DNA from 4 places in the Hymenobacter glaciei genome. Region 4 is predicted to be linked to each of the others. Evidence: riboswitches for the same ligand, from Rfam matches in the RefSeq annotation. Region 4 holds a riboswitch; each other region holds the start of a gene.
What was found. A riboswitch is a leader RNA that binds a small molecule or an ion and turns the genes downstream of it on or off. The one in region 4 is predicted to bind S-adenosylmethionine.
Positions count from the first base shown of each region.

Region 1: it holds a riboswitch for S-adenosylmethionine, as region 4 does, so the genes downstream of both, ABD837_RS19580 (phosphoadenylyl-sulfate reductase) here and ABD837_RS18305 (amino acid permease) in region 4, are expected to answer to the same signal.
Region 2: it holds a riboswitch for S-adenosylmethionine, as region 4 does, so the genes downstream of both, ABD837_RS07410 (peroxiredoxin-like family protein) here and ABD837_RS18305 (amino acid permease) in region 4, are expected to answer to the same signal.
Region 3: it holds a riboswitch for S-adenosylmethionine, as region 4 does, so the genes downstream of both, metH (methionine synthase) here and ABD837_RS18305 (amino acid permease) in region 4, are expected to answer to the same signal.

Region 1 is NZ_BAABDK010000030.1:67,491-72,736, reverse strand. Features, by position in the region: gene cysD (sulfate adenylyltransferase subunit CysD) at 1-278, opposite strand, end outside; gene ABD837_RS19580 (phosphoadenylyl-sulfate reductase) at 418-1,176, opposite strand; SAM riboswitch class I at 1,448-1,536, opposite strand; gene ABD837_RS19575 (RNA polymerase sigma factor) at 1,742-2,320, shown strand; gene ABD837_RS19570 (hypothetical protein) at 2,448-3,242, shown strand; gene ABD837_RS19565 (hypothetical protein) at 3,239-4,564, shown strand; gene ABD837_RS19560 (PPC domain-containing DNA-binding protein) at 4,704-5,168, shown strand.
Region 2 is NZ_BAABDK010000012.1:39,570-44,815, forward strand. Features, by position in the region: gene ABD837_RS07400 (hypothetical protein) at 82-501, opposite strand; gene ABD837_RS07405 (LysM peptidoglycan-binding domain-containing protein) at 691-969, shown strand; SAM riboswitch class I at 1,291-1,406, shown strand; gene ABD837_RS07410 (peroxiredoxin-like family protein) at 1,773-2,438, shown strand; gene ABD837_RS07415 (O-acetylhomoserine aminocarboxypropyltransferase/cysteine synthase family protein) at 2,575-3,954, shown strand; gene ABD837_RS07420 (homoserine O-acetyltransferase family protein) at 4,245-5,246, shown strand, end outside.
Region 3 is NZ_BAABDK010000032.1:60,067-65,312, forward strand. Features, by position in the region: gene metH (methionine synthase) at 1-2,042, opposite strand, end outside; SAM riboswitch class I at 2,117-2,225, opposite strand; gene ABD837_RS21205 (hypothetical protein) at 2,412-3,371, opposite strand; gene ABD837_RS21210 (molybdopterin molybdotransferase MoeA) at 3,350-4,573, opposite strand; gene ABD837_RS21215 (SDR family oxidoreductase) at 4,668-5,246, opposite strand, start outside.
Region 4 is NZ_BAABDK010000029.1:124,228-129,473, reverse strand. Features, by position in the region: gene ABD837_RS18315 (DUF2382 domain-containing protein) at 1-568, shown strand, start outside; gene ABD837_RS18310 (hypothetical protein) at 697-1,155, shown strand; gene ABD837_RS18305 (amino acid permease) at 1,305-2,762, opposite strand; SAM riboswitch class I at 2,995-3,086, opposite strand; gene ABD837_RS18300 (M48 family metallopeptidase) at 3,308-4,099, opposite strand; gene ABD837_RS18295 (TonB-dependent receptor plug domain-containing protein) at 4,187-5,246, opposite strand, start outside.

The sequences.
Region 1 (5,246 bases), on a different contig from region 4:
ACCTTGCGCACAATTAGCTTCTCGCCCAAATGGGCCGCCAGCTCGTCGCGGTAGTTGATGATTTCCTCGAAGTTGTGGCCGGTGTCGACGTGCACCAGTGGGAAGGGAAACTTACCCGGCCGAAAGGCTTTTTCGGCCAACCGCGTCAGGGCAATCGAGTCTTTACCGCCCGAGAACAAAAGTGCGGGCCGCTCGAACTGTCCGGCTACTTCGCGCAGGATATGAATAGCTTCAGCTTCTAAACGGTCGAGGTAATCGGGATAAGCAGCGGTTGGCATTGGCACAGGAAGTCTAGGCCCGAAAAAATCGGGCGAATGTGAAAAGCAGGAAGATTATGGGTGGGATAAGGCCCGCGAGAGGTGCCCTTGGGGTAGGAAGTAGCGCCAGCGGCCCAGCCGCTAGCGCCCGAGGATGGGCCTAGCCTGGCATTCGCTCTACCACCGGGTCGAGGCCCTGGTGGGCGGCAGTGGCATGCAGGCCGCACTCCTTGGCGGCAGCGTCTTCCCACCACCAGCGGCCGGCGCGGAAATCCTCGCCCGGCGCAATGGCGCGGGTGCAGGGCGCACAGCCGATGCTCACGAAGCCTTTATTGTGCAGTGGATTAACCGGAATGCCGTTGGCCTGGGCGAAGGCCTCGCACTCGGCCCAGGTCCAGCCGAAGAGCGGGTGTACTTTGATGAGCTCGTGGCCGGCATCCCACTCAGCTGGGTGCATGGTTTGGCGGTTTTGCGACTGCTCGGCGCGGATGCCCGTCACCCACACCTGCTGGCCAGCCAAGGCGCGGGAAAGGGGCTCCACCTTGCGGATGTTGCAGCACTCCTTGCGGTTCGCTATGCTCTCGTAGAAGCTGTTGGGGCCCTTTTGGCGGGTCAGCTCCTCAATGGCTGCGCCGTCGGGCGCGAATACTTCGATGGGCTTTTCATAGCGCAGCAAGGTCTTGTTCCAGGTAGAATAAGTTTCCTGAAAATTGCGGCCCGTGTCGAGCGTAAACACCCGGATGGGTAGGTCGTTTTCGAAGATGAAATGGGTGAGAATCTGGTCTTCGAGGCCAAAGGAGGTAGAAAACGAGACGCGGCCGGGGAAGTGGTCGGCCAGCAGGGCCAGGGTTTCCGGTGCCGAGCATTCGGGAAGGTAGCGGCGCAGGTCAGCAACCTGGCTTTCAAGGGGTAATGCCATGATGGGAAGGGAGTTTTTCTCCGCAGAAAAAACCAACAATGGGCCGTAGAGGCCGCAAAAACCCGCTATGCGTCGCGCAATGAATCAATCACCACAAGAGGGGGTAGCGGGGTAGCCGTCGCAACAGCCGCCGGAAGAGAAGCCCTAGTTCAACAACCAGCAATCTTCCCCGGCATAGCGGCCAGGGAACAGCACATGCAACAACACATTCGGCGCGAAGCAGCGAGGGTGGTGGGTTGCAGGCGGAGATTGGTGGATGTGCTCACGGCAGTTTTTATATGTCAGGACTTGGCACCGTTCCAACTGGTGGGGGTTGCCGGCGTTTCGTCGAGCCTGTCTCTCCGCGCCTCTGTATAAAAATGGATAGCGTCCCAAACGAGGGTTGCTGGGGCAAATGTAACCGACGAAAAAGCGAAATGCCAAAATTTTATTTTATGAATATGAAACTGGCCACATTGCCATAGGTTTGGCCGCCGTGCTTTTGCCGCGTAATTTGCCGTGCAACCCCTGAACCTGCCGTGTGGTCTATGGGTTGCTTAAGCACACTCAAGACCTCGTTTTCTGCATGGAAGCTCTGTCCATTTCCGCCTACGTCGATATCAACGCTCCTTTGGTGGAGCGCTGCCGCCTCAACGACCGCCAGGCCCAGGCCGAGATTTACCGGCGCTACTCCAAGGCAATGTTCAACGCGGCCCTACGCATCACCGGCGACTACGCTGAGGCCGAAGATGTGCTGCAGGAGTCGTTCCTAAGCGCTTTTCGTGAACTAAGCGGCTACAAAGGCGATTCCTCGTTTGGGGCGTGGCTGAAGCGGATTGTGGTGAACAAAAGCATCAATTGCCTGCGGCAGCGGCGGCTGGCGCTGGTGCCGCTGGGCGAGCAGCACCACGACGAGCCCGCCGAAGCCGCCACCCACTCGCCCGAGGATGAGGCCGATACGCACTACCGGGCCGACGTGCTGCGCCGCTGCATTCAGGAACTGCCCGACGGCTACCGCGTGGTGCTCAGCCTGTATTTGCTCGAAGGCTACGACCACCTCGAAATCGCCGGCATCATGGGCATCTCCGAATCAACTTCTAAATCACAGTACAGCCGGGCTCGGGTTCGGTTGCGCGAATTGGCCGCCCAGCGTGGCCTGAGCTAACGTTTATCCCTTATAATCATTACTTAATCGTTTCATTACCCTTCATCCTGTTTCGCCCGGCCGCGGTTTTCGTATAGCCCCGTGGCCCGCCTTGAACTTGGACGAACCGTGCGTCTGCTACTCATTCATGGATACCCCAACTAATACTTCTCTTGAAAATTTCGTCGAGCGGCACCGCGCCGATTTCGACACCCACGAGCCACGCCCGGACCTGTGGGCCGCGCTGGAGCAGCAGCTAAGCCCTGTTGCGCCCGCCATGCGCCTGAGCGACGAACCCCTGGCAGCAACTGCGGCTCCGGTAGTGGCTGCTGAGGAGTGGGCTGCGCCGGCTGCTTCGATAGCAACTGCGGCAGTTGGCCACGCCAACTGGTTTCAGCGCTACGGCGTGGCGGCGGCACTGGCCCTGCTGGTGTTTGCGGCCGGAGCCAGCGAAGCCTGGAAATCCCGCTCGGTGGGCGCTGAAGTAGCCGTTGTGGCTGCGCCCGCGGCTAAGCTGGGAAGCGTAGATACTGAACCCGATGCGGCCTTGTATCAGGGTGGCAACCCTACTTCCCTCACCGCCGCTGAGCATACCACCGGGGCCGACAGCCAGCTGGTGCGCGCCGTGCGTGGCATGGAAGCCTACTACACCAACCAACTCGCCCGCCGCCAAACGGAGTTAAGCCAGCTTAGCGGCCCGGGCATGGTGGCCATGAATGCCGACTGGCAGCACGAGCTGGCATCGCTCGATTCGAGCTACCGCGTGCTGAAAATGCAGTTGCTGCAGCACCCGCAGCCTGATGCCGTGCTCACGGCCATGAACCGTAACCTGCAGGTGCGTCTCGACATTCTCGACCGCCAGCTGAACCTAAGCAACACGCCCACTGAGGCCGACCCCAACGCCGGGGCGTATGTACTGGCCGATAGCCGCCGCTCCGAATGAGCCAGCTAACGGTTTTTCGGGGTGCGCGCGGACTCGGGCTGCTGGGTTTGTTGGTTGGACTGCTGGTTCAGCCTGCTGCTCAGGCGCAAACAATAGCCGATGCCGTACCGGCGGGCCGCTGGACAGCCGCGGGACCGTGCGTGGCCAGACATGCACTGACGCCCGAGGCTAAACGTGCCGCCGAAGCCCTGTTCGGAAGTACCGAAGCGGGCGAGCAACAACCCGCTGGGCAACAACCGGCTTGCCAGCAGGAGGGACCACAAAACCCCGCTGCCGACCAGCCCGACGGCCCCGAAACGGCTGCTCAGTTGCAAGTGGAGCAGCGCCGACGCCTCAGCCGTTCGTTTGCGGTGCCGAAGCAGGGGCGGGCCTTTTCGCTCGACACCCGCTACGGCCGCGTGCAGGTAAACACTTGGAGTAAAGCGGAAATCAAAGTAGAAGCTGAACTGGTGGCCCGCGCCGAAACCGATGCCGGCGCCAAGCAAGTGCTGGAAGCGCTGGGTGTGCAATGGCTCGACTACGATGCCCGTACCGGCGGCGTGGCCGTAAGCACGCAGTTTGGTCCTGCCCTGCGCGGCCGGGCCGGTGGTTGCCGCTACCAGGTGAATTATACCGTGTGGCTGCCTCGTACCACGGCCTTGCGCATCTACGACAGTTTCGGCGACGTGACGCTCAACAACGACCTGCGCGGCAACACCGAGTTGGCGGTTGAATACGGCACCCTGCGCACCGCCCGCCTCGAAGGCCCGCGCAACCTCATTCGCATTGGCAACGGCGACTGCCGCATTGCCTTCGCTGGCCGCGCCAGCATTGATGCCAGCTACGCCCAACTGCGCCTCGATGAGGGCACAACGGTGGACCTGCGCAACAACTATTCCGACGTTGACATCGGTACGGTGCAGGACCTGACGGTGCACAGCAAGTACGGCGACGTAGCGCTGGGCAGCGTGCGCAACCTGCGGGGCTCGTCGGGCTACTCCCGCTTCACCATCGACAAGCTAAGTGAGGGCCTGGATATGGCCGTGCGCTACTGCCCCGATTTCGTGGTGCGCGACATGGGCGCCAACTTCCGCCAAATAAACCTCGACGGCGGCTTCAGCACCATTCGCCTGGGATTTGCCGACGCACCCGCCTTCCGCTTCGACGTGAGTACCGAACAGGGCCAATTGCTGGTGGATAAAAACTTTGTACGCGTGCTCTCGCAGGAAAACGGTCCTCAGACCAGCGACGTGCTGGGGGTGTTTGGAGCCGTGCTGCCGGCCCAGCGGGCGGGCAACGTCAACATCAAAGTGCGCTACGGCACGGTGCGGTTCAGCAAGTAGCGCCTGGACTACGAACGATATTACCAAACGGTCATGCTTCGGCTACGCTCAGCATGACGTCCTTTGAGCAATGTCGTTTCGTCTCGTTCTTTTCTTGTTTCTGCTCGCCGGTCCAGCGCTGGCCCAAACCCCAGCCTCTGTGCCTGCTATTCCTGCATCTACTCTCAAAACCTACGCCCTGCGCCTGCGCCCCGGCGATGACCTGCGTCAGCAACTCCTGGCCTTCACCCAGGCCAACCACATTGCCGCTGGCACCATGCTTACCTGCGTGGGCAGCCTCACGGTAGCCACGCTGCGGCTGGCCAATCAGGAAGGACCCACGGTGTACAAAGGGCACTTCGAGATTGTGTCGCTGGTGGGCACGCTCTCCACCAACGGCTCGCACCTGCACCTGGCAATATCGGATAGCACCGGGCGTACTATTGGTGGGCATTTGCTTGATGGCTGCCGGGTGTATACCACCGCTGAAATTGTGCTGGGTGCGCTGCCACAATTGGAATTTGGGCGCGAACCCGATAACACGTTTGGCTACCAGGAGCTGGTAGTGCGGCCGGCGCCGAGGCCAGCCCCCCGCCCCGCCGCTGCGCCGAAACGGAAAAAGTAGCCATTGGCCGAGAAAACGCGAGAGCAGGCGAAACCAATCATTTCGGCTGCTTATTATTGTGGTAACGTGGGCGCCATT
Region 2 (5,246 bases), on a different contig from region 4:
CCAGCCATATCAAAATATACGACTACAAAAAAAGCCCCGAACCAACGCGGTTCGGGGCTTTTCAAAAGCAATTTGCGAAGCTTACTCAGCTTCCAACATCAGCGCGGCACCGTCGGCCGACTTCAGCGTGAGCTTGTCGTCGGTAAGGGTTTCCACCGCGAAGGTGTTGCTCGTGGTCGCACCGTCGGGCGTCATCGTGATGGTTTTGCCGGCCTGGTCGAACGTGTATTTGCCGTTCACGGCACCGGTGGCGCCGGTCATGTTGTAGGTGCCATTGGCGAAGATGCGCAGCTGCTCGTCTTCCTGGGCATTGGTCTGCTTCACTTTGTCGCCGGTGGCATCGGTTTGCTTGGAGGTTTTCCACACCTTGCTGTCGGTGCCGTACAGCATGTTCACACCTTCCACCTTGCCCTTGTCGTTGCTGCACGAAGCGGCAAATAGCGACACAAGTACGAGCAGGCTAGCAAAATAGCGGAACGAGAAAAGGGACTGGAGTTTCATGAGCACAACGGGTAATGGTGAAAGAATGAAAGTGGTAGCCTGCATAATGCGAAGCTCGTCGGCTTACGATATCAAACCAAAAGAGTTGGCAACGAAACCTCCGCCAAACCTGTGCGTATAGCAACCCGGCCGGCCCAACCGCGAGGTTTTCCGGTGAAATCAGTTGCATCATTTAACTTTGTAAATCCCATGGGACTCTTCGATTTCATCAGCGACAAAGGCGAGCAAAAACCCGTTGAGCCCGCTAAGCCCGCTGCTGGCGGCACCGATTTTTTCGGAAATGCAAAACCAGAAACTTCCGGCGACAGTTATACTGTTGTTAGTGGAGATTCTCTCTCAAAAATAGCCAAGCACCACTACGGCGACGCCGCCAAGTGGCATCAGATATACGAGGCCAACAAGGCCACCATCGGTACTAACCCCGACCTCATTGAAGTTGGTCAGGTGTTAACCCTACCTAGTCTCTAGGTACTTTTTTGCAGAAAAAAGGTGAGAAAAGCCACTCTGTTTCAGGGTGGCTTTTTTGCGTTTGGTGGGGCCGGTCTGAAGTTGTTGGAGCCAAAATCGCCTGTCATCCTGAGCTTGCGAAGGACCTTGTCACCGAAGAACGGTGTGTAGTAACTACACCACTGCGAGTGTGGTAAGGTTCCTCGCTTCACTCAGGATGACAGGCGATTTTAACCGGCGAAAAAAAATATTTTCGCTCTACCGCTTGCCCATCTCAAAAATTCTCCCGTACATTTGCCGATACCAAACAGGTACTCCCCGCTATCGGTGGGTAGTTTTCAAGTTTTATACAGAAGTGGCGAGAGACTAGGCTCCGTGACCCACTGGCAACCTTCGCAAAACGAAAGGTGCCAATTCCTACCCATTCACCGCTTCGGCCGTGCTGGGACAGATGATTCGAGTGCCATGGAAAATTCTTCGAATTCTGCTTTTCTCCTCCCGACTGCTCCGGCTGCCTTGTGCACCGTCGTGTCGGGTTTCTTCGTTTCGGCCGATGGCGGCCAAAATGTGGCATCGCGCCCCGCGCGAATGCGAATGTGCTGTTGTCGCCCGTGTTGTTGCTAGCCTGACTTCGGCTTAACAACCTCCTTTATCTTCTTCGTGGGAATGCCGTTGCCCCTGGGGCCCGTTGGGGCCACGCAGGTTCATCGAATGCGCTAAGCGCGGCTACAGTCCGGCTTATCCTGCGCCGCACTGTAGCCTTGACCGATACAGACGCCCGAAGAAGTTTCTCTCCCCCAACTAGATATTCTTCTCGACTTCGCATGTCCACGCTCACCGCCCCCGTATCCATTCAGCATGAACTGGCCGCAACGGCCCAACACCTGGCCAGCGTGCTGCCCGCTACGGCCAGCCAAACCATTGATGCCGGCATTGCGGCCGTGCACGCCGCCGGGCTGGCCCAGCACAGCCTGCGGGCCGGCCAAACGGCTCCCGATTTCACCCTGCCCGATGCCGTGGGCCAGCCGGTTTCGCTGGCCGAACTGCTGGCGAATGGCCCGGTGGTGCTGGTGTTTTACCGCGGCAACTGGTGCCCCTACTGTAACGTGCAGCTGCGGGCCTACAACCAGGCATTGGCCGATTTTAAAGCTTTCAACGCCACGCTGGTAGCCGTTTCGCCCCAGACGCCGGACCTGACCAGCCTCACGGCTGAGGAAAAAGAGCTTCGCTTCCCGGTGCTGAGCGACCTCGGCAATACCGTGGCCAAGCAGTATGGGTTGGCCTACCAGGTGGGCGATGCGGTGTACCACACCCTGCACGGCGTGGGCATCGACCTGGCCACGTTCAACGGCGACGACAGTGGCGAACTGCCACTCACGGGCACTTTCGTGATTGCCCGGGACAGCACCATTGCCTGGACCGCCACCGACGCCAACTTCAAGCAGCGCCCCGACCCGGCGGTGCTGCTCGAAGCCCTGGCCCAATTGTAATCTGGTTGTCAGTTGGTAGTTGTCAGTTGTCAGAAATGCTGGCAATGAATGGCAACTCACTGACAACTACCAACCAAAACCAGGAGCTAAAAACTAACAACTGACAACCAGTAACTAACAACTAAATTTCAACATCATGTCCGTTCAGCCCCAACACTTCGAAACCCTCCAACTCCACGCCGGCCAGCAGCCCGACCCCACCACCGGAGCCCGTGCCGTGCCGCTATTCCAGACTACCAGCTACGTGTTCAAGAGCGCTGAGCACGGCGCCAACCTGTTTGCCCTGAAGGAGTTTGGCAACATCTACACCCGCCTGATGAACCCCACCACCGACGTGTTCGAGCAGCGCGTGGCGGCCCTCGAAGGCGGCGTGGCGGCGTTGGCCACCGGCTCGGGCCAGGCGGCCCAGTTCCTGGCCCTGAACAACATTCTGCAGGCCGGCGACAACTTCGTGAGCACAGCCTACCTGTACGGTGGCACCTATAACCAGTTTAAGGTGGCCTTCAAGCGCCTGGGCATTGAGGCGCGCTTTGCGGATGGTGACAACCCGGCCTCGTTTGAGGAGCACATCGATGAGAAGACCAAGGCCATTTACCTCGAAACCATTGGCAACCCGAGCTTCAGCATTCCTGATTTTGAGGCCATCGCGGCCATTGCCAAAAAGCACGACCTGCCGCTGATTGTGGACAACACGTTTGGCGCGGGCGGCTACCTGTTTCGGCCCCTGGAGCACGGCGCCAACATTGTAGTGGAATCGGCTACAAAGTGGATTGGCGGCCACGGCACCAGCGTGGGCGGCGTGATTGTGGACGGCGGCACCTACGACTTCGGCAACGGCAAATTCCCGCAGTTCACCGAGCCGAGCGAGGGCTACCACGGCCTGATTTTCAACGACGTATTTGGCAAGGGCGGGCCGTTTGGCAACATTGCCTTCATCATCCGGGCACGGGTAGAAGGCCTGCGCGACTTTGGCCCGTCCATCAGCCCGTTCAACTCCTGGCAGCTGCTCATCGGCCTCGAAACCCTGAGCCTGCGCGTGGACCGCACCGTGGAAAACGCCCTGAAAGTAGCCAACTGGCTGGAGCAGCACCCGCAGGTGGAAAGCGTGAACTACCCCGGCCTGGCTAGCAGCCCCTACCACGCCATCGCCAGCAAGTACCTGAAGCGCGGCTACGGCGGCGTGCTCTCGTTCCGCATCAAAGGCACCAAGGAAAATGCCTCGCAGTTCATCGACAGCCTGAAGCTCATCAGCCACCTGGCCAATGTGGGCGATGCCAAAACGCTCATCATCCAGCCCTCGGCTACCACGCATCAGCAGCTGAGCGAAGAGGAGCAACTCGCTGCGGGCGTGACGCCGACTTCGCTGCGCTTGTCGGTGGGCATCGAGCACTTCGACGACATCAAGGCTGATTTGCAGGCGGCGTTCGACGCCATCGGCAACACCGCCAGCCAACCCACGGAGGGCGAAGAAGTCGGCGAGCCCGAACTCGAGCACGCTCAGCCACTGGAAGTGTAAAGTTTACCAGCTGTTAGTTGGTCGTTTTCAGATATTAGTCTCAGCGAACCAGTCGCTTCTGACAACTGACAACGAGCAACCGACAGCTACAAGCAGGGCCAGTGCGCCGGCCGGGTACCGCTTCCGTGATGGGTAGCGAAATGGGGGTGAGAATCCAGACACCCGGCCGGTTCACTGGCGCTGAAAGCGTGTTATTTGAGCAGCAAGACATTGGTAGCAAGTAGTAAGAGTGGAAGCTCAAATGCTACTGTCTTACTACTTGCTACTCAATTCTTACTACTATCCTGATAATGACTAGCCAAATATTTGAATTACCTGACCTGAAGCTGGAAAGCGGCGAAACCCTGCACGGGGCGCACGTGGCCTACCAGACCTGGGGCCAGCTCAACGAAGACCGCGACAACGTGGTGTGGGTATGCCATGCCCTGACGGCCAATGCCGATGTGCTGGCCTGGTGGCCGGGCCTGGTAGGGCCGGGTTGCTACTACGACCCAGCTGATTGGTTTATCGTGTGCGCCAACGTGCTGGGCTCGTGCTATGGCACCACCGGGCCGCTCGATGCCGACCCGGCTACCGGGCAGGGGCGCTTCCAGCACTTTCCGCTGCTGACGATTCGGGACCTAGTGGCGGCGCACGAAGCCCTGCGCGAAGAACTCGGCCTGACGGACATCAACACGCTCATTGGCGGCTCGCTGGGCGGGCAGCAGGCGCTGGAATGGGCGGTGGTGCGGCCCGATTTGTTCGACCACTTGGTGGTGGTTGCTACCAACGCCCGGCATTCGGCCTGGGGCATTGCCTTCAACGAAGCCCAGCGGCTGGCCATTGAGGCCGACCCGACCTACTCCGCCGGCCAGCCCGGCGGGGGCGACGACGGCTTGCGGGCCGCCCGCGCCATAGCGCTGCTTAGCTACCGCAGCTACTCGGCCTACGCCGAAACCCAGACCGACCCGACCGACGACGAGCTGCTGCGTGAGCACCGCGCCAGCACCTACCAGCGCTACCAGGGCGATAAACTCGTGTCGCGCTTCGACGCCTACAGCTACGTTTCGCTGAGCCGGAGCATGGACACCCACAATCTCGGCCGCAACCGCGGCGGGGTACCGGCGGCACTGGCCCGCATCGGGGCGCGCACGCTGGTGCTAGGCATCAGCTCCGACGTGTTGTTCCCGCTTTCGGAGCAGCGCGAGCTGGCAGCCCACATCCCGGGAGCTATGTATGCCGAACTGGACTCCCGCTACGGCCACGACGGCTTTTTGCTGGAAACGGCGGCCATTACGCACTTTCTGGAGCTG
Region 3 (5,246 bases), on a different contig from region 4:
TCTTCGGTATCCTCGTCAATAAACTCGGTGATGCCCTTCACCAGCGCGTGTTGCAGGCGGTCCCACACAGGTAGGCTGCGCCATTCGTCGGCCACTACTTCGGCCTTATCTTTTTGCTTGACGGTGTCGGCAAATTCCACGAGGCGTTCTGTGGCGTCGGCACGGCGGTTTAGCAGCACATCTTCGGCCAACTCGAGCAGGTGGGGCTCAATTTCATCGTACACGCCGAGCTGGCCGGGGTTCACAATGCCCATGTCCAGGCCGGCGCGGATGGCGTGGTAGAGGAAGGCCGTGTGCATGGCCTCGCGCACCACGTCGTTGCCGCGGAAGGAAAACGAAATGTTGCTGATGCCGCCGCTGGTGAGCGCGCCGGGCAGGTTGCCCTTAATCCAGCGCACGGCCTCGATGAAGTCGATGGCGTAGTTGCGGTGCTCGTCCATGCCCGTGCCTACGGTCAGGATGTTGGGGTCGAAGATGATGTCGGACGGGTCGAAATCGACTTCCTTGGTCAGGATGTCGTAGCTGCGCTGGCAGATTTCCTTGCGGCGTTCCAGCGAGTCGGCCTGGCCGTTTTCGTCGAAGGCCATCACCACCACGGCGGCGCCGTACTGGCGCACCGTGTGGGCGCGGTCACGGAAAGCTGCTTCGCCTTCTTTCAGCGAAATCGAGTTCACGATGCTCTTGCCCTGCACGCATTTCAGGCCGGCTTCGAGCACGCTCCACTTCGAGGAGTCAATCATCACCGGCACCCGCGCAATGTCGGGCTCCGAAGCAATGAGGTGCAGGAACGTCGTCATCACCTGCTCCGAATCGAGCATGCCCTCGTCCATGTTGATGTCGAGTACCTGCGCGCCTTCTTCCACTTGCAAGCGGGCCACGGCCAGGGCTTCCTCATAGGCACCCGTGCGAATGAGGCGGGCGAAAGCGCGGGAGCCGGTCACGTTGCAGCGCTCGCCTACGTTCACAAACAGGCTTTCCTCTTTGATGGTAAACGGCTCTAGGCCGCTCAGGCGAGTCGAGGGAGCGAGTTCGGTGGGGAGTTGGCGGGGCTGGTATTTCTCGGCCAGCTTGCTCAGCTCGGCAATGTGCTGGGGCGTGGTGCCGCAACAGCCGCCCACCACTGTCACGATGCCTTCCTTCAAATACTCCTCCACCAGCGCGGCAAATTCCTGCGCCGATTCATCGTAGCCACCGAAAGCGTTGGGTAGGCCGGCGTTGGGGTAGGCCGAGATGTGCACGTCGGAAATGCGGCTCAGCTCCTGCACGTACTGGCGGAGCTGGTCGGCGCCGAGGGCGCAGTTCAAGCCCACGCTTAGCAGCGGCAGGTGGCGAATGCTGTTCCAGAAAGCTTCCACCGTCTGGCCGCTCAAGGTGCGGCCCGAAGCGTCGGTAATCGTGCCCGAAATCATAACGGGCACCACGCGGCCGCCTTCGTCAAAGAATTTCTGCACGGCATAGAGGGCTGCTTTGGCGTTCAGCGTGTCGAAAATGGTTTCGATGAGCAGGGTATCCACGCCGCCGTCCACAAGGCCGCGCACCTGCTCCAGGTAAGCCGTGGCCAACTCATCAAAGGTCACGGCGCGAAAGCCGGGGCGGTTTACATCGGGCGAGAGCGAGGCGGTGCGGTTGGTGGGGCCAACGGCGCCGGCCACGAAGCGCGGGCGCTCGGGCGTCGAGTACTCATCGGCCGCCTCGCGGGCCAGGCGAGCCGACTCGTAGTTCAACTCGTACACCACGTGCTCCAGGCCGTAGTCGGCCTGCGCAATGGTGGTGCCTGAGAAGGTGTTGGTTTCCACCATGTCGGCCCCGGCGGCGAAGTACTCGGCGTGGATGCCCTTGATGATGTCGGGCCGCGTGAGGCTCAACAGGTCGTTGTTGCCGCGCAGGGGCTTGGGGTGGTCGGCGAAGCGGGTGCCCCGGAAATCCTCCTCCGTCAGCGGGTGGCGCTGAATCATGGTGCCCATCGCGCCGTCAAGAATCAGCAGGCGCTGGCGGAGCAGGTCGGGAAGAGGAGAGGGGGCGGCGAGGGTGGCGGTGGACATTTCTTTCGGAGTCGGTATAGCAGCGTAAAAGCGCGTATCCAGAAAGAAACCCAAGCGCAAGCGCACGGTTCCGGCTGTCATCTTCTTTCACCAAAAAAGGCGGTGAAACGGGAGTTGGCACCTACTCGCGGTAGGTTGCCAAGACGTCATCGGGCCCGGTCCCTCGGTCTTTCTGGATAGCAGCGTAGGGCGAAGATACAACGCCTTCGGCTTAATGAAGAATGAGGAATGAAGAATTGGGAAATGGCTCAATAGGTCAGAATGTCCTCATTCCTCCTTTTAAGAAAGGGGGCAACGCGCCCACGCAGGCCACACGCTACCCGCCGGAAAAACGCTGGCCCCGGCGGCAGCCAAAAAATAACTTGGTACCTACAGCCTTGGCTGCAATTCGCGTTCATCCAGCACCCTTTCCTTCGAACTAGTGACGCTGAAGCGTATTTCTCCCTGTTCCCGGGCTATGTAAGTCAGCAGCGCGAAAATGAACAACGCAACTCCACTCATCTCCATCACTTCCTCCAGGGCGCACAGAAGCGACGAGTACAGGTTGTGCATGCCATAGAGCAAATCATAATGCCCTTCGATGGACTCCATACCCACCGCACCCGTCACGAATATGCAGCCCGAGGCCACAAACAGCGCGCGAACGAAGGTTGGCAGTTGCCACAGGAAAGGGGCATAAAAGGCCGTCAGAACAGTGAGCGCCAGCAGGTAAGGCACCACCCAGCTGTAGCGCAGAAACCCGTTCGTGTCCGTGCTGGGCGCATACATTTTGTTAACACTGTACGTTAATTCCTCGTGAATTGCAATTGATTCATCGAGAGCCAGAAACAGGAAAACGGCGCTCAGTAGTAGCCAGAGCAGGGCCTTTTTACGGCTGGCCGCCTGCCGGGCAATTACCAGGAGCAGGGCACTGGCGAGCAGCAGTAGCAGCGAGGAGAAAAAAGCTGGTATGGTGTTTTCTTCGTTCAAGTCGAAGTAACGCACAAGCTTCCGAACCACGCTCGTGTCCGTATGCAGCACCTGCACCAGGTAAACGCTCACCAAATCCAGCACAAGCAGCAGGCCGATTACCAGAAATATTTTTTTGGCAACTGCCTGCGGCCGTACAACCAAGGTGGCATTGCCCGACGTCGCGGTCGTACTGGTATAGGTTGTAAGCATAAGCTGATGGTGGAAATAAAAATATGCTGCCAAAAAGCTACTGCATTGTATAATTGTTTTGGCGAAGGGATTGGCGTTTTTTGGTTTGCCGCACCGTGCCCCACTGCCTTGCGTGCTTGGCCAGCAGTGCCCGGCCCGTGCATTGGTTACAGTGCCCAGGCCGGCCATACGCTGCCAGCCGGAAAAACGGACGGCTCCGGCGGCAGCTCCAGAAACGCCGTGGCTCCCACCAGCCCCATCATGTCGCCGGAGCCGCCCACGCGTAGGGGCGTTGCCAGGCGGCGGCCTTCGGCGTCTACGGTCAGGTGCACGGGCACAAAGTGCGTAAGCTGGGGCTTGAAATTGATGTCGACAGTGAGCACGGCCGGGGCGGGTGCTTCGGTAGTGACGGCCGTTTCGGGTATGCCCTCGGGCAGCTGCACGGCGCGCAGCCACGGCCGCACGTAGCGGCAAGCCGTGATGAACGTGGACACCGGATTACCGGGTAGCCCGAAAACCACCGGCCCACCGGCTCGCGCCCCGAACCAAAGCGGCTTGCCGGGCCGCTGTTGCACTTCGTGGAAAATTTCCTCCACGTGCAGCTCGCGCAACAGGCCTGGCAGGTGGTCGGCGCGACCCTTGCTCACGGCCCCGCTCAGCACCACGGCATCGAAGCCGGCGGCGAGGATGTTGGTGAGTCCCACGCGCAGCTCCTCGCGGTTATCGGAGAGGTGAAACAACGAAACTTCGGCCCCCGCCTGCGTAAACAGTGTTTGCAGAGCGTACACGTTGGAGCGCCGAATCTGGTGGGCCAGCGGTGTCGCCTCGATTCCGACCAACTCATCGCCGGTGCTTACCACGGCCAGGCGAGGGGCGCGTACTACGGCTATTTCGGCGGCGCCCACGGTGGCAGCCACGGCCAACTCGGCTGGGCCGAGGCGGATGCCGGGGTTTAACAGGGCGTCGCCGGCGCGGCGGTCGGCCGCTTGCTGGTGGATGTTGACGCCGGGCGCGGCGGGCGGCGGAATTTGGATGGTGGCGCGGTTGTCGTGCAGCAGAAGGTCTTCGTAGCGAATCACCGCATCGGCACCGGTGGGCAGCACCGCACCGGTCATCACCTCCACGGCCTGCTGCAGGTTGGTCAGTGGCCGGAGGGGTTCGCCGGCGTACTGGGTGTGCGCAATATCAAATTCCGATTGGCCCCCGGCCCAGCTAGCGAAGCTTACCGCGATACCGTCCATCGCCACGCGGTTGAAGGGCGGAAAGTCCCGGTCGGCCGTCAGGGTTTCGGCCAGGATGCGGCCGGCGGCGCGGGGCAGGGCCACGGTTTCGGGCGGCAGCGGGCGGGCAGTGGCGAGGACGTGGGCAGTGGCTTCGGCGGGGGAGAGCATGGGGAGGGATGGAAGATTAAATTGCTTGTCAGGACTAAGCCGAACGCCATGCTTCGACTTCGCTCAGCATGACGTTCTGGGATTTTTTGCAAGCCTACGGAATCAGCCGGTCCTCGCGCAGCTTGGCAAACAAATCAAAGAACGAATCCTCCGTGCTTTGGAACACGGTGAAGCCTCGCTTCCGGCTATTGGCCATATCCGTCATCACCTCAATGGGGCGACCGAGGTCCAGGTCGGTGTGCCAGGGCGAGGCCAGGCGGCTAATGTCCGGCTCGACGAGGCCATTTTTTGTGGCGATTTCGCGCCAGAGGTCGGCGTCGCCGGCCATCTCGGCTTCCAGCGGGTGAATGCTGCCATCGAAGCCCACGGCCTCCACGCCGAACCACTCGGCCAGGCGGCCCCATAGTTGGCTCCAGCGGAAAACGTCGCCATTCACCACGTTGTAGGCCTCGTTGCGGGCGGCGTCGGTGGTAGCGGCCCACCCCAGCTGCTTGGCAATAACGCGGGCATCGGTCACGTCCGACAAGCCTTCCCATTGCGCCCGCGAGCCGGGCCAGCGAAACGGCCGCCCCGTGGCTTGGCAGATGCTGGCGTACACGGCCAGGGTGGTGCCCAGGTTCATGAGGTTGCCCACGGCTTTGCCAATGATGGTGTGCGGCCGGTGGATGCTCCA
Region 4 (5,246 bases):
GGTGCACGCGGCTTCGGCTAGCGAAGCTGAGCGCGCCCGCGACATTCTCGACCAGTATGGTGCCATCGACGTGCGCGACCAGGCCCAAAACCAGGGCTACGGCATGACCGGTGCCCAGGGCTACGCCGCCAACACCGACCAGGCCGGTGCCCAGAAGGTTAACATCATCGAAGAGAACCTGCAGGTAGGCAAGCGCGTGGAACAGACCGGTGGCGCGCGCATCCGCAGCCGCATCATCGAGAAGCCCGTGGAAGCCAGCGTGCGTCTGCGCGAAGAGCACGTGAACGTGCAGCGCCGCGAAGTAGACCGCCCCGCTACCGAAGCCGACTTTGCCGCCTTTAAGGAAGGGGAAATCAGCGTGACGGAGCAGGCCGAGCGGGCCGTAGTAGCCAAAGAAGCCCGCGTGGTAGGCGAAGTAAGCATCGACAAAACCGCTACCGAGCGCGAGCAGGTAGTGCGCGACACCGTGCGCAGCACCGATGTGCAAGTAGAGCAGCTTGGTACTAACCAGTCGGATACTTCCCGCCTGTCCGACAGCGACACCAATACCGGCTCGACCAGCCGCTAGGTTCGCAAAAACGTAAGAAGCGGCGGCTGATGATTCAGTCGCCGCTTTTTTGTTGTCGTGGTGGAGCGGTTGCCGGTTTGGTGGCCTGGCTGCGCGGCAGCTTTTTCCATCTTTTACGCTACTCCCTTATGGCCCGCATTATTGTCGGTTTGTTCATCAGCGCTTCCGAAGCCGAGTTTGCCGCCGCCCAGGTGCAGGCAACGGGTTTTGCGCCCGATAGCATCAACATTGCCACTCAGGAAACCCTGCAGGCGCAAAACCTGCCCGCCCAGGAAGCTCCTACTGATTCCTTACACGCAGGCATCACCCGGTTTTTCACGGGCCTCTTTAGCAGCAGTCAACTCGATGATGCCAATGCCTACATTGCTGCCACTGGGCCCGACTACGCCGTCGTCACGGTAGAAACTACTACCCCCGAAGAAGCCGAAACCGCACGCACAATCCTGGACCGTAACGGGGCAGTGGATGTGTACAAGCAGCGCCCCCTCACCCCTACTACCGACACGAGCGACATCGACCTCGAAGGCGACCTCAGCCGCGTGCGCGACGATGATGAGTTGGACGCAAACGGACTGACGACGCACTGAGTGAGCAGTTAAAAAAAACGTCATGCCGAGCGCAGCCGAGGCATCTCGCGTGCAGCAGTAATCTAATTGTAAGAAAAGAGTTATTACCCCACGCGAGATGCCTTGGCTGCACTCGGCATGACGTTCTTTATTGCAACATATCTCTACTCCTACCCTGCCGCGGCTGCCACCTGCGCCAGGCGCAGCTTGCTGTGCTTTTTGCCGTATCCGAAGTAGATAACCATGCCCAGCGCCAGCCACACAATGAGGCGCAGCCAGGTTTCCCAGGGCAGCGAGGCCATCATCACGAGGCACACCACAATGCCCAGAATGGGTACCACCGGCACCCACGGCGTGCGGAACGGGCGCGGGGCATCGGGGTTGGTTTTACGCATGATGAGCACGCCGAGGCACACCATCACGAAGGCCAGTAGCGTGCCGATGCTCGTCATCTCGCCCACCACGGCAATGGGCACGAAGCCCGCAAACAGGGCAATGAAGCAGCCCAACAGCAGCGTCGACTGCGCCGGCGTGTTGAATTTCGGGTGCAGCCGCGAGAATACCGGCGGCAACAGTCCATCGCGCGACATCGAGAAAAACACCCGCGACTGCCCCAGCAAATCCACCAATATCACGGAAGTATAGCCGATAAGAATAGCCAGAATCACGGCCGAAGAAAGCCAGGCATACGGCGTTTTCTCGATGGCAATGGCCACCGGCGCGGCGCTGTTCTTGAACTCGGTGTAATTGGCCAGGCCGGTGAGCACGTGGCCGAACAGCACGAACAACACGGTACAAACCGCCAGCGAGCCCAGAATGCCAATGGGCATGTTGCGCTGCGGGTTCTTGGTTTCCTGCGCCATCGTGGCCACAATGTCGAAGCCAATGAAGACGAAGAATATCACGCCTGCCCCGCGCAGAATGCCGCTCAGGCCGAACTCGCCAAATGTGCCCGTGTTGGCCGGGATGTAGGGTTGGTAATTGGCCGGGTCGATGTACTGCCAGCCCAACGCGATGAACACCAGCACCACCGCCACCTTCAGGGCCACCACCAGCGCATTGAACGATGCCGACCCCTTGGTGCCCCGCGTAACAATGGCCGTGATGGCCAGCACGATGAGCATGGCCGGCACGTTCACGTAGCCGTGCACGGTGCTGCCATCGGCCAGCGTGGCCGACTCGAACGGCGACATCACCAGCCGGGCCGGAATGTGCAGCCCGTACTTGCCCAGAAACTTGATGAGGTACTGCGACCAGCTAATGGCCACCGTGGCCGCACCCACCGAGTATTCGAGCACCAAATCCCAGCCAATAATCCAGGCAAACAGCTCGCCCATGGTGGCATACGAATACGTGTAGGCCGAGCCCGACACGGGCACCAGCGCCGCAAACTCGGCGTAGCACAGCGCCGAGAAAGCGCAACCCACGGCGGCCACAATGAAGGACAGCGTAACGGCCGGGCCCGTGTTGTTGGCTGCCGCGATGCCGGTGAGCGAGAACAGGCCCGCCCCAATAATTACCCCAATGCCAATGGCAATCAGGCTCACGCCGTTCAGGCTGCGCTTGAGGGTGTTGGCCCCCGTTTCGGCGGCTTCCAATCGAAGCAGCTCCAGTGATTTTTTCAACATAACCAGATAAATACGCGCCACGCTACCGCCCCACCCGGGGCGGCCGTGCCGCAAAGCAAAAACCCATAAAAAGGAATAAAACGGCGCCGTCCGTAGCCTCAGCTACGCGGCGCTAGTGCCGGCAATCAACAGCAACAACAGCCCGCCATCGGGTGGCCCGCCCCCAAGGGGCAGAAACTAAAAGCACCAGAAACAGCAAGCGAGGCAACAGAAACAGCGGGCACGGCAGTTGTTTTTATATAATCAGGATTTGGCACCGGGCCGCGGTTGCGGGTGGTTGCCGGCGCGTCTTCGAGCCTGTCTCTCAGCGCCTCTGTATAAAAACAATCCTTCCGGAGAAGAAATTGATGGGGCAAAGGTAACGCCGGATGCGTGCTCCGGCATGTTTGGCAGAAAAAAGAACGTCAAGCCGAGCGTAGCCGAGGCATCTCGGATGCAGGAGTAATCCAATCGTAAGAAAAGAGTTACTACCACACGCGGGATGCCTCGGCTGCGCTCGGCATGACGTTCTGCTATCTTGCCTTCAGTCGACGGCCTAAGCTAAATTAGCTTTTCTTGAAGCCGTCTTTGGCAGCTCTTTCCTCCACGGTTTTCATGCGCTTTTCGGTGTCGGGGTGCGAAGAAAACAGCTGCTGCATTTTGCTGCTTTTGGCACCGCCGCTCTGCTCCGAGGCTACCAGTTTGCCGAAAGCCGTGGCCATGGCGTAAGGGTTTTTGCCCTGGCTCTTCAGCAGGTCGTAGCCGAAGGCATCGGCGGCGCTTTCCTGGCTGCGCGAAAAGGTGGCCGTTGTGAGGGCCTGGCCCACGGCGCCGAGCTGCGAGTCGCTAAAGGTGGCGGCCGTACCGCCCTGCGACGATACGCCATCTTTGGCGGCAGCGGTGAGCAAAGCTGTTTTCATGCCGTCGCGCGAATCGTGGTTTTTCACGTGGCCGATTTCGTGGCCAATCACGCCCAGTACTTCGTCGTCGGTCATCAGCTGCATCAGGCCGGCGCACACGCGCACACTGCCGTCGGCGCAGGCGAAGGCGTTCACGTCGCGCACTTCGTACACTTTATAGTTTAGTGCAATGCCCTCGTAGGTTTTGAGGTTGGCGGTGATTTTCGCCAGCCGTTGGGCCAAGGGCGAAGATGGCGCCGCCACCGGGTTGTTGGCATCAGACCAAGTCACAAACTCCTTGGTGTGGGCCACCACTTCTTCGTCCGACAATGTCAAGGCCTTGGCCGCTTTCAGGCCCGCGCCGAGGCTGCCGGTGTTGAGTTTGAATTGGGCCTGAGCCGGGGCTGCAGCAGCCAATAGGGTCACTGCGGTCAGCAGCGTGAGGAAAGGGGTACGCATGTGGAAAGGAAAAAAAGTGAAAATTGGTGAAGTAAAAATTGACTGGCCAGTGCCAGGGCGGGCGCCAGCAAGGGTAGCTTTCGGGGCCTAGCGACGCAAAGCCAGCCGCACGCCGGCCATCAGCCAGCGGCCGGGCATTTGGGCGCCCAGCAGGTCCGAGTATTTGGCGTCGAATAGGTTCTGGGCCTGGCCCACCACCCAGAGGCGCTCGGGTAGCAGCGCGACATCAAGGCGGCCGTTGATGACCACGTAGTCAGGCGTCAACGCAGCATCGTTCACCGTGGCGCTGGGCACGGTATTCTGGCTGGCGCGCTGCTTATACACCCCGCCCAGGCTGGCCGTGAAGCGGCGGTGCACCAGGCTCAGGTTGCCGCTCACAAGCTGCTTGGCCACGTTGCTCAGGTACTGCGACACGATGTTGCCGTCCACGTTCAGGTGGGTGTAGGTGTAGCCCACGCTGCCGTCGAGCCGCAGCCCCTTGGTGAGTTGGGCGCGGGTGCTGGCTTCGAATTCCAGGCCCTGGGTGCTCACAGCAAACAGGTTCTGGGCGTAGCGGTAAGTGCTGGCCGGGTTGAGGTTGGTGAAGCCGGTGCTGGCCTGGACGTCGCGGCCGGGCGTGGCCACGTAATCAATCAGGTTGCGACCGTAGCGGTTGAAATAGGTGCCGCGCAGCGTGAGGGCCGGGCAAACCACATAATCCAGGCCACCTTCGTAGCTCCAGGTGCGCTCGGCTTCGAGGCCGGGGTTGCCCACGTTGAAGCCATTGGGCACAATGCCCGGCCTGATAGCCGAGTTGTACTGCTCGGTAAAGTTGGCCGCCCGGATGGCCCGGCCCACCGCGGCGCGCACGGTCAGCTTTTCGCCCAGCAGCTGGCTGGCCGTGAGCTGGGGCAGCACTTCGGTGCCGTAGGCCTGGTCGTGGTCGAGGCGCAGGGCGGCCGTCAGGTTCAGGCCCGCGGTGGGCGCCAGGCCGGCCACGGCAAACGCCCCCTGGTGCCACACCGAATGGTTGCCGCGGTCGTTGCTGCGCACGCTGCGGCGGTCGGCCTGGGCCCCCAGCGTTAGCTGCACCTTATCGGAGAAGCGCAGCTGGTGCTGCCCCTGCACGTTGAGGTAGTGCATGAGGTGGTCGCTGGCCGCCGAGGTA